3 regions of the Vibrio sp. 10N genome follow, and region 2 is predicted to be linked to each of the others. Evidence: predicted binding sites of a transcription regulator. Region 2 holds the regulator's gene; each other region holds the start of a gene.
The links. The regulator PurR, encoded in region 2, represses purine synthesis genes. The targets are predictions, from matches to a motif close to TNANGNAAACGTTTNCNTNA.
Positions count from the first base shown of each region.

Region 1: a site for PurR is predicted at 3,220-3,239, ahead of purT (formate-dependent phosphoribosylglycinamide formyltransferase). Genes of this name have one in related genera too.
Region 3: a site for PurR is predicted at 1,199-1,218, ahead of guaB (IMP dehydrogenase). Genes of this name have one in related genera too.

Region 1 is NZ_BTPM01000001.1:1,858,894-1,863,285, forward strand. It holds gene sbcB (exodeoxyribonuclease I) at 1-920, shown strand, start outside; gene AAA946_RS08550 (CidA/LrgA family protein) at 1,012-1,377, shown strand; gene AAA946_RS08555 (CidB/LrgB family autolysis modulator) at 1,379-2,065, shown strand; gene cdd (cytidine deaminase) at 2,229-3,116, shown strand; gene purT (formate-dependent phosphoribosylglycinamide formyltransferase) at 3,298-4,392, shown strand, end outside.
Region 2 is NZ_BTPM01000001.1:1,177,511-1,181,902, reverse strand. It holds gene torR (two-component system response regulator TorR) at 59-769, opposite strand; gene torD (molecular chaperone TorD) at 1,052-1,705, shown strand; gene purR (HTH-type transcriptional repressor PurR) at 2,035-3,039, shown strand; cyclic di-GMP riboswitch class I at 3,219-3,308, shown strand; gene AAA946_RS05620 (TfoX/Sxy family DNA transformation protein) at 3,424-4,014, shown strand; gene AAA946_RS05615 (TVP38/TMEM64 family protein) at 4,135-4,392, shown strand, end outside.
Region 3 is NZ_BTPM01000001.1:709,171-713,562, forward strand. It holds gene xseA (exodeoxyribonuclease VII large subunit) at 1-1,111, opposite strand, end outside; gene guaB (IMP dehydrogenase) at 1,320-2,783, shown strand; gene guaA (glutamine-hydrolyzing GMP synthase) at 2,936-4,392, shown strand, end outside.

The sequences.
Region 1 (4,392 bases), 680 kb from region 2:
TTGCCAACGGTATTGAGCATGAAAATGCTCACGATGCGATGGCCGATGTCATCGCTACTATTGAGCTCGCGAAAAAAGTCAAAGCGGCTCAGCCTAAGCTGTTTGATTATTTCTATTCCATGCGCCAAAAGCGCAAGTTGAACGAGTTGGTTGATATCGTCAATATGACGCCACTAATGCACGTCTCAGGAATGCTCGGGAAAGAGTGTCAGTACACTAGCTGGGTCGTACCAATTGCTTGGCATCCTACTAATCAAAACGCAGTTATTGTCGCGGATTTAGCGAAAGATCCTCAGCCTTTGCTCGATCTTGATGTTGAAGCGCTGCACCAAAGACTCTACACCAAGCGCGATGAACTCGGTCAAGATGAGCTTCCAGTGCCACTCAAGCTTATTCACTTAAACAAGTGCCCAATTCTAGCGCCGGCCAAAACACTCACTGCCGAAAATGCAGCGAACATTGGTATTGACCGTGAGCAGTGTTTAAAAAACCTTGCGCTTATTAAGCAGCACCCAGAAGTTCGTGAGAAGTTGATCGGCCTCTACAGCATTGAACGTGAATATGCAGAAGACAATGATGTCGATACTCAACTCTACAGCGGATTCTTCACTCCTGCGGATAAAAGTGCGATGGATATTATTCGCGAGACAGAACCGAATAATCTATCTGCATTAGACATTAGTTTTTGTGATTCTAGAATTGAGCCTCTGCTATTCCGATATCGCGCGCGCCACTTCGCTTGGACGCTTGATGAGTCGGAGCAGACAAGGTGGGCAAATCATTGTCGTGAGTTTTTCGAAAGTCGTATTGAAGATTACATGCTAAATATGGAAAACTTAGTTCACGAACATGAGTCTGACGAGAAAAAGCTCGCCATACTAAAATCCGTCTACCGCTACGTGGAGCGTCTCGTTTCTTAACACCTTCATCCACGTAGTCGAAGGCAGCCTAATTATTCTATGTTTAGGCTGCCCACTGTATGAACACTCTATTTTTTACTAAGAGGAAGCCATGCTAAAAACCGTGCTTCGCTATGTAGCCTCTTTTGCCATTATTTTTGTTTCACTTTGGTTAGGTAACGCCCTTCAAAGCCTACTCGACGTTTCCATCCCTGGAAGTGTGTTTGGCATGTTGCTTCTATTTGCAGGCCTAGCCACCGGCATGATCCCGGTTCGCTTAGTGCAACCCGGAGCTCATGTGTTTATTCGCTATATGATTTTGCTCTTTGTGCCGATAAGTGTCGGCCTGATGAATCACTTCGATATGCTAGTGAGCAACGCACTCCCTATTCTAGCTAGTGCTGTGGGTGGATCTTTGATCGTATTGATTGTGCTTTCGGTGTTCCTTGATCGCTTTTTAAAGAAGGGAGACAAGTAATATGTGGCTTCCTGTCACCGTTATCGTGTTTTTTATTGCACGCTTTATTGCCATAAAAGCGAAGAATCCCATTTTCAATCCGCTTTTACTTAGCATCGCAATGCTGATCCCTCTGCTACTGGTACTGAATGTACCATTTGATACCTACTATGCAGACAACGAGTGGATCAGCTACTTGCTTCAACCTGCGGTTGTTGCTCTAGCCTACCCTCTGTACGAGCAACTTCCTCAGATACGCCAAAACTGGCGCATCATTGCCCTTGCCTGCGGTGTAGGAAGCATCGCGTCTATGTTTACGGCATCGATTATCGCCGTATTGCTGGGTGCAGACATGGAGCTTATTGCTAGCTTGCTTGGTAAGTCCGTTACTACTCCTATCGCAATGGAGGTTTCTAGTCATCTTGGCGGAGAGCCTGCGATTGCAGCCATCCTTGTGTTACTTGTTGGCCTATTCGGTGCCATTATGGCCTATCCAATTTACCAACTATTAGGCGTCACCCACCCTATTGCGAAAGGTCTCACCATGGGAACGGTATCTCACGCCTTAGGCACTGCTACAAGCGCTGAAAAAGATCCTCGCGATGCCGCGTTTAGCTCCCTAGCACTAGTAATATGCGGTGTCATTACCTCAGTCTTAGCACCATCAATGTTCGCCTTTTCGATTTGGTTGAGCCATTGGCTTCACTAATACCTATTGCGGGTTGTCAGAACTAGCAACCCGCTCTTTGTGTGACATCACTCTTATATTGCAACTTTTACAATTGTTGCAACCATACATGTGATCATCATCACCTTTATATCCCCAAAACTTGCTTAGAATGTACAAAACACTTCATCACATAGGAAACCGCATGACTGATCGTTTTGATTCTGCGTTGGCCGACATTCCAGAGCATATTGCTACATTTTTAAAGCCTATTTTAACGGCTCCAGATTTCGATGCGACTTTATCCAAAGAGCAGTTTGAAAAGCTCCAGGCTTTGTCTGGTCTTGACGATAGCGAGCTGCGTGTCGCCCTTTTACCTTTTGCAGCAGCGTATTCCTATGCGCCGATTTCAGAGTTTTTTGTTGGCGCGATCGTTCGTGGATTATCCGGACGCCTGTATTTTGGTGCCAACATGGAAATCATTGGAGCTCAACTTGGTCAAACCGTTCATGCCGAGCAGTCCGCTATCAGCCATGCTTGGATGAAAGGTGAAACTGGTCTGAAGGACATCACCATCAACTACAGTCCTTGCGGCCACTGTCGTCAGTTCATGAATGAGCTGACCACCGCCGATTCTTTGGTTGTGCAATTGCCTCAACGTGATGAAATGACGTTACAAGAGTACCTACCAGAATCGTTCGGTCCTAAAGATTTAGGTATTACCGATGCGCTAATGAGTCCTAAACAGCACGGGCTCTCAACCGATGAAACAGACACATTGGTTCTCGCTGCTGTTGATGCGCTAAATCAAAGCCACTCGCCTTATACTAAGAACCTTAGTGGCGTTGCTATTAGCACTAAAGACGGCAATACCTTCAAAGGTGCTTATGCGGAAAACGCGGCATTCAACCCTAGCCTGCCTCCGCTTCAAGTTGCTTTCATGCAACTATTACTAGCAGGGCAGTCGTTCGAAGATATTCAACTCGTGGCGCTTGCAGAGATGGCCTCCGGTAAAATTAGCCATCTAGCTGACACACAAGCGACGCTAGAAGCTATCGACCCAGATATTCCATTGGAATATGTCGCTCTTTAGCCAACTGTTCTATTGAACGAAATCAGCTTTATTGAACAATAATCATAGCCTCGCCCTATCGCGAGGCTATTTTTTTGGTGATTCTACTATCTCGATTTATTTTCCACGCAAACGTTTGCTTTTTGAAGATAATCCAGTATGATCCTCGGCAATTCTTCCTCATGAACGTCAAGGATTTTATATGTTTGGTACAGCAACTCGTGAAAACGCTACACGTGTATTACTGTTGGGCTCTGGTGAACTGGGTAAAGAAGTCGCCATCGAATGTCAGCGACTTGGTTTAGAAGTCATCGCCTGCGATCGCTACGAAGACGCACCAGCAATGCAAGTGGCTCACCGTAGCTATGTACTTGACATGTTAGATGGGGAAGCACTAGAAGCCATCATCGAAAAAGAAAAGCCGAGCTATGTGGTTCCTGAAATTGAAGCCATCGCAACGGACAAGTTAGTGGAGCTTGAAAACAAAGGACTCAATGTTGTCCCTACTGCGAATGCGACCAAACTCACCATGAACCGTGAAGGGATCCGACGCTTAGCAGCAGAAGAACTGGGATTGAACACCTCCCCTTACCAGTTTGCAGACAACTATGACGATTTCAAAGCGGCGGTTGAACACGTTGGTGTCCCTTGTGTCGTTAAGCCGGTAATGAGCTCTTCGGGCAAAGGTCAAAGTGTCATCAAAACCGAAGCAGACATCGAGACAGCGTGGACATATGCTCAAGAAGGTGGTCGCACTGGCGCCGGACGGGTCATCGTAGAAGGTTTCATCGACTTTGATTACGAGATTACATTGCTGACTGTACGTGCGGTTGACGGCGTTCACTTCTGTGCGCCTATTGGCCATCGCCAAGAAGATGGCGACTACCGCGAATCTTGGCAGCCACAGTTAATGACAGAGAATGCACGTAAAGCGGCGGAGTACACGGCTGAGCAAGTGGTTAACGCACTTGGTGGCTACGGCATTTTTGGCGTAGAGCTGTTCGTTAAAGGTGACAAAGTAATTTTCAACGAAGTGTCGCCACGTCCCCACGATACGGGCCTAGTCACACTGATTTCTCAAGAAATGTCAGAGTTTGCACTTCATGTACGTGCGTTTACCGGTATGCCAGTCAACAGCATTGCACAATATGGTCCAGCTGCATCAGCCGTGATTCTTGGCCAAGGCACTTCGAACAACATTCGTTTTGAAGGTCTTGATGAAGCGCTAGCGCTACCACAAACTCAAGTGCGCCTGTTCGGTAAGCCAGATATCGACGGTCGTCGCCGTTTAGGTGTG
Region 2 (4,392 bases):
GCTCCAGTTACCTTTTTGGTAACTGGAGCTAATACAGGATTTTAACTGTCTATTAATCTTAGTCGCCAGCGAACATGTAACCTTCACCATGGACGGTAATGAAAATTTGCGGATTCTTAGGATCCACTTCCATTTTGGCTCTCATACGACGGATCAATACATCAATCGTTCGATCGTTTGGCGCATCAACGCGATGGCTGATCATATTCAAAATACGTTCACGACTGAGCACTTGGTTTGGGTAGGTGGAAAGCGCCACGAGAAGCTCGTACTCCGCCTTAGTCAGTTTCACCGGATCGCCACTGTTTGTTAGTGAACGTCGTTGTTTATCAAACGTCCATTCTCCAAAGTGAATAACGTGTTCACTCTCAACCGACTGCTCTAGCACCGGCTGTTTGCGCGCCAATGAGATGCGCCATAGTAAATTCTTAACTCTAACCAACAGCTCACGCAGCTCAAAAGGCTTAGTTACATAATCATCCGCGCCCATCTCAAGCCCAACGATACGGTCAATACTATCGGTGCGACCAGTGACGAGAATAATGCCAATATCAGACTGACTACGCAGCTCTCTCGTCAGCATTAGGCCGTCTTCTTTTGGCAGGTTAATATCAAGCATAACTAGGTCAATACTCGACTCTTGCAAAACTTGACGCATTTCATTGCCATCTTGGGCTTCACTAACCAAATACCCTTCATTTTCGAAATAGCCAGCGAGCTTACTGCGAGTGACTACGTCATCTTCTACAACCAAAACGTGATATTTCATATCGGTACTATCTCAATCTGTAATGACTGGGGCATTCTATTCATAACCATTCACAATTCTAGTCTACACCGCCGTCAATAAGCACAAACCTACTTTTTTTTTGATTCAAGACAACCAAAACCATCGAACGCCATATGCAACAAATACCCAAGTACAATTTGGGCGCGTAAATTAATTTTTATCATATTTTTTAATAAATTAACTTATTTATTCATATTATCCGTTATTGCTGTTCATCTTTATTGGCTAGAATAGAAGGTATCATTTTTGGAGACGATACAAATGCAAGAAATCAAAGCATTTAATGAACAACGTGCGGAAATCTATTGGTGGCTGTCCAGCCTATTTGCTTCAGAGCTGACCGAAGATGAGCTAAACAAATATCACAGCCCAGAGATACGTTCGTTTCTAACAGGCCTAGGTGAAAACCCATCCCTCTCTGAGCCGATAAAAACTTTCACCGATGCACTAAATCGCTTACAAGTTCGTGAAGATGCCCAGCTAGAGCTCTCAGCAGACTTCTGCGATCTCTTTTTGAAGTCCGATAAACATGGCGCACTGCCTTATGCCTCTATGTATATTGGTAAGTCCGGCTTGCTTAATGACCAACCAGCACAGGACATGACAGACCTTCTGACAAAGCACGGTGTTGCCGTTAATCAAGATCTGAATGAACCCGCTGACCATCTCGCAATTGAGCTCGACTTTTTGGGCAATCTCATAATCCGCTCCAACGAGCTGGAAAATGAAGCGCACATGAACACCGCGATGACCGAGCAAGCAGACTTCATTAATACCTATTTAATGAGCTGGTTGCCTCAGTTCGTTCAAAAATGCCAACAGTTTGATGAATTTGGTTTTTACGCAGCTGCGGCAAGTTTATTGCACGCTTTCTGTCAGCTCGACCTTACCTATCTTTTGGATGAAAACGACTAGCTAACATGTGGCGCAAAAGGGTTTTCCGCTCTCTATGAGTCAATTTTGCGCCTTAGTTATAAATTTCTAGGATAAATGATTGCCAGCTCACTAAGCTGCGACTACAATTCGCCGTTTAAATGCAATCACCCAACGGCATTACAATTAGACGCCCCTTTCCGGTGCCGACTTTGAGCCATACGCTCAAACTTTGCCTTGGCTTGCATACACTTGCCGGTTCCCGCCTTTAAATTCGTATTTTCACAAAAGTGCTGGAACCACTAAAATGAAAGCGGCACAAACGTTAATTCAACGTTAAACCTATAAGCCGCGACTAATAGGATATCACTATGGCAACCATTAAAGATGTCGCCCGACTTGCTGGCGTTTCAACGACCACAGTATCCCATGTAATTAATAAGACTCGCTTTGTTGCAGAAGCAACACAAGAAAAAGTGATGGCGGCGGTTAATGAGCTCAATTACGCCCCAAGTGCGGTTGCTCGTAGCTTGAAATGCAACTCGACCAAGACCATTGGCATGCTGGTTACGCAGTCGACCAACTTATTTTTCTCAGAAGTCATCGATGGTGTGGAAAGTTACTGCTATCGCCAAGGCTATACTCTCATTTTGTGTAACACAGGCGGTGTTTACGAGAAGCAACGTGACTACATCCGCATGCTTGCCGAAAAGCGTGTTGATGGCATTTTGGTGATGTGCTCAGACTTAACCGAAGAGCTCCTTGAAATGCTTGACCGCCATGCTGATATTCCTAAGGTAATCATGGATTGGGGCCCAGAGAGCTCGCAAGCAGATAAGATCATCGATAACTCGGAAGAAGGTGGCTATCTAGCAACTAAGTTCTTGATTGAAAAAGGTCATACCGATATTGCTTGCCTAAGTGGCCACTTAGAGAAAGCTGTCTGCCAAGAGCGCATCATTGGTTACAAGCGTGCACTGGTGGAAGCCGGTATCGAAATGAAAGAAGATCGCATTTTAGAAGGTAACTTTGAATGTGATACCGCTGTAATCGCCGCGAACCGAATTGCAGCAATGGAAGAAAGGCCCACTGCAGTATTTTGCTTTAATGACACAATGGCATTCGGACTAATGAGTCGCCTTCAGCAGCTTGGCGTTCGTGTCCCTGACGACATTTCTGTTATTGGTTATGACAATATCGAACTGGCTGAATACTTTTCACCTCCGCTCACAACGGTTCACCAACCGAAGCGACGCGTCGGTAAAAATGCCTTTGAGATTCTACTAGAACGAATCAAAGATAAAGGTCACGAAAAACGCATTTTCGAAATGCACCCAGAAATTGTAGAACGTGACTCTGTCAAACCTCTTACCTAATGCTGACAAAAGTGCCGATTTCGGCACTTTTTTTTGATCTCTATTCAAAGTTTTCCCTGCCCACTGTCAATTTTTTATTCACCTCTAGGCACAAATAGTCAACCATTATTTGAACCAGTGTCACATTTTGAAAAAACAGTAATCAATAACTTACATAGTTTTCCTATATGCTATATGTGTCACGCACAGGGCAAACCATCTGAAAGGGTGGGACGCAAAGCCTCCGGCCTAAACCAATTTTTTAATTGATAGGTAGCGGGGTTGCCGATGGCAAGGGGTAAGACTCAGTTATAGCAGTGGCTTAACAGAGCTCTGACACCCGTTTGCTATACTCTCGGACCTGATTTTGGTGACACAATCAATAACACCGAGAAAAGAATAAGCATGGATAATCCTATACTAAAAGATTCAATGCAGTTATTCGCTCAGCTTGGAAGAGTAAAGTCTCGCTCCATGTTCGGCGGATTTGGCATCTTCGTAGATGATACGATGTTTGCATTAGCAGTGAACAACAAATTACATATCAGAACAGACCGCAAGACCATATCTACCTTTAAGAAACTGGGTTACAAACCATACGTTTACAAAAAGCGTGGATTTCCTGTCGTCACTAAATACTTCGCATTACCAGAAGATTGTTGGCAAGACCAAGAGGCTATCTTGGTTCACGCTAAACAAGCGCTTGAATTTGCTAAAACAGAAAAAGCGCAGCAGTCTGAGGCAAAGCCAAACCGACTAAAAGATTTACCTAACTTACGTCTGGCAACGGAGCGTATGCTCAAAAAAGCCGGTATTGAATCTGTCGGTGATTTGCAGCAGCACGGCTCTGTTGAAGCGTTCAAAGCCATTCAAAGAACCCATTCTAGCTCAGTTGGTCTGGAGTTATTGTGGGCACTTGAAGGTGCAATCAACGGAACTCATTGGTCAGTGATCCCGCAAACCAAACGTGAAGAGCTCGCTAGCTCAATCAACTAACCTTTGGTTTTAATGAGAAAAAATCAGCCTTATGGCTGATTTTTTTCGTATTAGTTGAAAGGAAAAGTTCACTGCTCCTTTCTACTAAACTAATACTAAGACATCTCAAAGGATACCGTCATGAGCAAGAAGCTGATATTGGGGCTGGTACTGGTTGCCGTCATCGTATTTTTAGGCATTAATTTTGGTCAACACCTCACGCTCGAGAACGCCAAAGCGCAGCAAGCCGCGCTCGCTGAGTACATCGATGCTAATTTTGTAACGGCTGCACTCACCTACTTTTTTGCCTACATCGCGATTACTGCGTTTTCGATCCCTGGCGCTGCCGTTGTCACCTTACTAGGTGCTGCTTTGTTTGGTTTTTGGACCAGTCTACTG
Region 3 (4,392 bases), 470 kb from region 2:
TCGATTGTTTTTCTAATTGACGGTCTGGAGAGAGTGCCATCAATCGATGCTGCTTGTTATTTAGACGCAGAGCTTCTTGCGATAGTCGCTGCTTCATGGCAGAACTCAAACGGTATTCAAACTCATCGAGAAGTTGGCTCTGTCTTTGCAGCTGATGTTTTGGATGATGGCTGTTTAACGCTTGTGTCAGTGCAGAAAACTGCTGTTTTTGCTGAGCAAGGTAAATCTGCATCGTATTACGCAGTCTTTGCTCTCGACTCTTTAGTGACTCATGCTTGTGTGATGTGTCATTGCTGACCAGCTCTGCTGCCGCGCTTGGGGTTGGCGCACGTACATCGGCAACATAATCGGCAATCGTGACATCAATTTCGTGCCCGACTGCACTAATGATAGGGATTTGGCTTGCTGCGATGGTTCTCGCCACAACTTCATGGTTAAAGCACCAAAGATCTTCGAGTGAACCACCACCACGACCGACAATCAACACATCACACTCATTGCGACTGTTGGCGCGGCCAATAGCTTGAGCGATCTCGAATGCGGCCATGTCACCTTGCACGGTTGTCGGGTAGATAACGACAGGCAGAGATGGATCGCGCCTTTTCAGTACATCGAGAATATCGAACAGCGCAGCCCCTGTTTTAGAGGTGATGATACCCACGCGTTTTGGATGAGAGGGCAGAGGCTTTTTCAGTGACTGCGAGAATAACCCTTCAGCCGCCAGCGACATTTTTAGCTTCTCAAACTCTTGCTGCAGTCTGCCATCGCCTTCTGGCTGCATCGATTCAATGATCAGTTGGTAGTCACCACGTGGCTCATACAAAGAGAGACGCGCTTTCACCAATACTTGATTGCCGTTGACGGGCTTAAAGGTGACTCGGCGATTGTTGCCACGGAACATCGCGCACTTAACTTGAGCACGTGAGTCTTTTAACGTGAGGTACCAGTGACCAGAGACCGGTGCAGAAAAGTTAGAGATTTCACCCACTAACCAGACAATCCCCATTTCATTTTCTAGTAATAAACGCACTTCGGAATTCAGACGAGAAACCGTGTAAATGTTCTGATTTGAAGAAGATGAATGAGAAGTAGATCGCGAGGATAGGGACACAGCTAATCTCAAGGGCGTGAGTATGGAAATTAGCGGCAATATAATACATATCAAGGGGGTAATTGCAAATAAAAAATAGAAAAATGTATAGCCAAGCGATTTCGTCGGGCGTATAATCCCACCGCAATATCTAATCCAAATCACCTTATTATGCGAAACGATAAGGGCGGATTTTTTCTTTAAACTCCTCTATTGTGAGATATTGCAAATGCTAAGAATTGCCAAAGAAGCGCTGACGTTCGATGATGTACTACTCGTTCCAGCTCACTCCACCGTTCTCCCAAACACAGCTGATCTTCGCACTCGGCTGACCAAGAATATCACTCTGAATATTCCAATGATCTCTGCGTCTATGGACACAGTGACAGAAGCGCGTCTTGCGATCGCGCTCGCCCAAGAAGGTGGCATTGGCTTTATCCACAAGAACATGTCTATCGAGCAGCAAGCTGAGCAGGTTCGTCTAGTTAAAATCTTTGAAGCAGGTGTGGTTACTAACCCAGTAACTGTTAGCCCAGATGCATCTATCGCTGATGTGGTTGCGTTGACTGAAAAGCACGGCTTTGCAGGTTTCCCTGTTGTTGCACAAAACAACGAACTCGTAGGCATCATCACTGGTCGTGATGTTCGCTTTGTTACTGACCTTTCTAAGAAAGTAGAAGCAGTAATGACGCCAAAAGAGCGCCTAGCCTCTGTTAAAGAAGGTGCTTCTCGTGAAGAAGTACAAGAAGAGATGCACCGTGCACGTGTTGAGAAAGTACTGGTTGTGAACGACGAGTTCCAACTAACCGGTATGATCACAGCAAAAGACTTCCACAAAGCAGAACGTAAGCCGAACGCATGTAAAGATGCGCAAGGTCGTCTACGCGTTGGTGCTGCGGTTGGTGCTGGTGCTGGTAACGAAGAACGTGTTAAAGCCCTTGTTGAAGCAGGTGTTGACGTTCTACTTATCGACTCTTCACACGGTCACTCTGAAGGTGTTCTAAACCGTATCCGCGAAACTCGCGCAGCATACCCAGATCTCGACATCATCGGTGGTAACGTTGCAACGGCTGCCGGTGCTAAAGCACTGATTGAAGCAGGCGTAAGCGCAGTGAAAGTAGGTATCGGCCCAGGCTCTATCTGTACGACTCGTATCGTAACAGGCGTAGGTGTACCTCAAATCACTGCGATTTCAGATGCAGCAGCAGCGGCTGAAGAATATGGCATCCCAGTTATCGCTGATGGCGGTATCCGTTTCTCAGGTGATATCTGTAAAGCTATCGTAGCTGGCGCATCTTGTGTCATGGTTGGTTCTATGTTCGCTGGTACTGAAGAAGCACCAGGTGAAGTGATTCTTTACCAAGGTCGTTCATACAAAGCTTACCGTGGTATGGGTTCTCTTGGCGCAATGTCTCAAGGTTCTTCTGACCGTTACTTCCAGTCTGACAACGCGGCAGACAAACTGGTACCAGAAGGTATCGAAGGTCGTATCGCTTATAAAGGTCGCCTAAAAGAGATCGTTCACCAGCAAATGGGTGGTCTTCGTTCAAGCATGGGTCTAACTGGCTCTGCGACTATTGAAGATATGCGTACTAAAGCGGAATTCGTTCGCATCTCTGGTGCAGGTCTAAACGAATCTCACGTACACGATGTTCAAATCACCAAGGAAGCGCCTAACTACCGTTTGGGTTAATTAATCGTTCAGGTTAATTAACCACTTAGGTTAATAGCGATAACGTAGTGAAATAATTCCTACGTAAACGTTTGCTTTTTTCCTTGAAGCAAAGATGAGAGGCGGGTAAACTCGCCTCCGTTTTCAACACTTAGCTGATAAGATTGCCCAAAATGACGAAAAATATTCATGACCAACGAATTCTGATCCTAGACTTCGGTTCTCAATACACACAACTAGTAGCACGTCGCGTTCGTGAGATCGGTGTTTACTGTGAACTATGGAGCTGGGACGTAGAAGAAGCGGATATTCGTGAATTCAACCCAGACGGTATTATCCTATCTGGTGGTCCAGAAAGCGTTACGGAAGACAACTCTCCACGTGCTCCTCAGTACGTATTTGATTCAGGTGTTCCAGTTCTTGGTGTGTGCTACGGCATGCAAACCATGGCTGAACAGCTTGGCGGTAAAGTAGCGGGCTCTAACGAGCGTGAATTTGGCTACGCACAAGTTAAAGTATCTGGTGACTCTGCAATCTTTAAAGATCTTGAAGAAACTCAAGACGTTTGGATGAGCCACGGCGACAAAGTTGTTGAAATCCCAGCAGACTTCGTAAAAGTTGGTGAGACGGATACTTGTCCGTACGCAGCAATGGCAAACGAAGAGAAGAAATACTACGGTGTGCAGTTCCACCCAGAAGTAACGCACACTAAACAAGGCCTACAAATGCTAGAGAACTTCGTTCTTGGTGCTTGTGGCTGTGAGCGTCTGTGGACTCCAGGCTCTATCATTGAAGACGCGGTTGCTCGCATTAAAGAGCAAGTAGGCGACGATGAAGTGATTCTAGGTCTATCTGGTGGTGTTGACTCATCAGTAGTGGCGATGCTTGTTCACCGTGCTATCGGTGACAAACTGACTTGTGTATTCGTAGACAACGGTCTTCTTCGTCTAAACGAAGGTGAGCAAGTGATGGAGATGTTTGGCGACAAGTTCGGCCTAAACATCATCAAAGTAGACGCAGAAGAGCGTTTCCTTGCAGCACTTGAAGGCAAGTCTGATCCAGAAGAGAAGCGTAAGACAATCGGTCACGTATTCGTAGACGTATTTGATGAAGAATCGAAGAAGCTAGAGAACGCGAAATGGCTAGCTCAGGGTACAATCTACCCAGACGTTATCGAATCTGCGGCATCAAAAACCGGTAAAGCACACGTCATCAAGTCTCACCACAACGTGGGCGGTCTTCCTGATGATATGGAAATGGGTCTTGTTGAGCCGCTACGCGAGCTATTTAAAGACGAAGTACGTAAGATCGGTCTAGAGCTAGGTCTTCCATACAACATGCTTTACCGTCACCCATTCCCAGGTCCAGGTCTAGGTGTTCGCGTACTTGGTGAAATCAAGAAAGAGTACTGTGACCTACTGCGCCGTGCTGACGCTATCTTCATCGAAGAGCTGCACAATGCAGACCTTTACCACAAAGTATCTCAAGCGTTCACGGTATTCCTACCAGTTCGCTCTGTGGGCGTAATGGGCGATGGCCGTAAGTACGACTGGGTTGTTTCTCTACGTGCTGTTGAGACTATCGACTTTATGACGGCTCACTGGGCGCACCTACCATACGACTTCCTAGG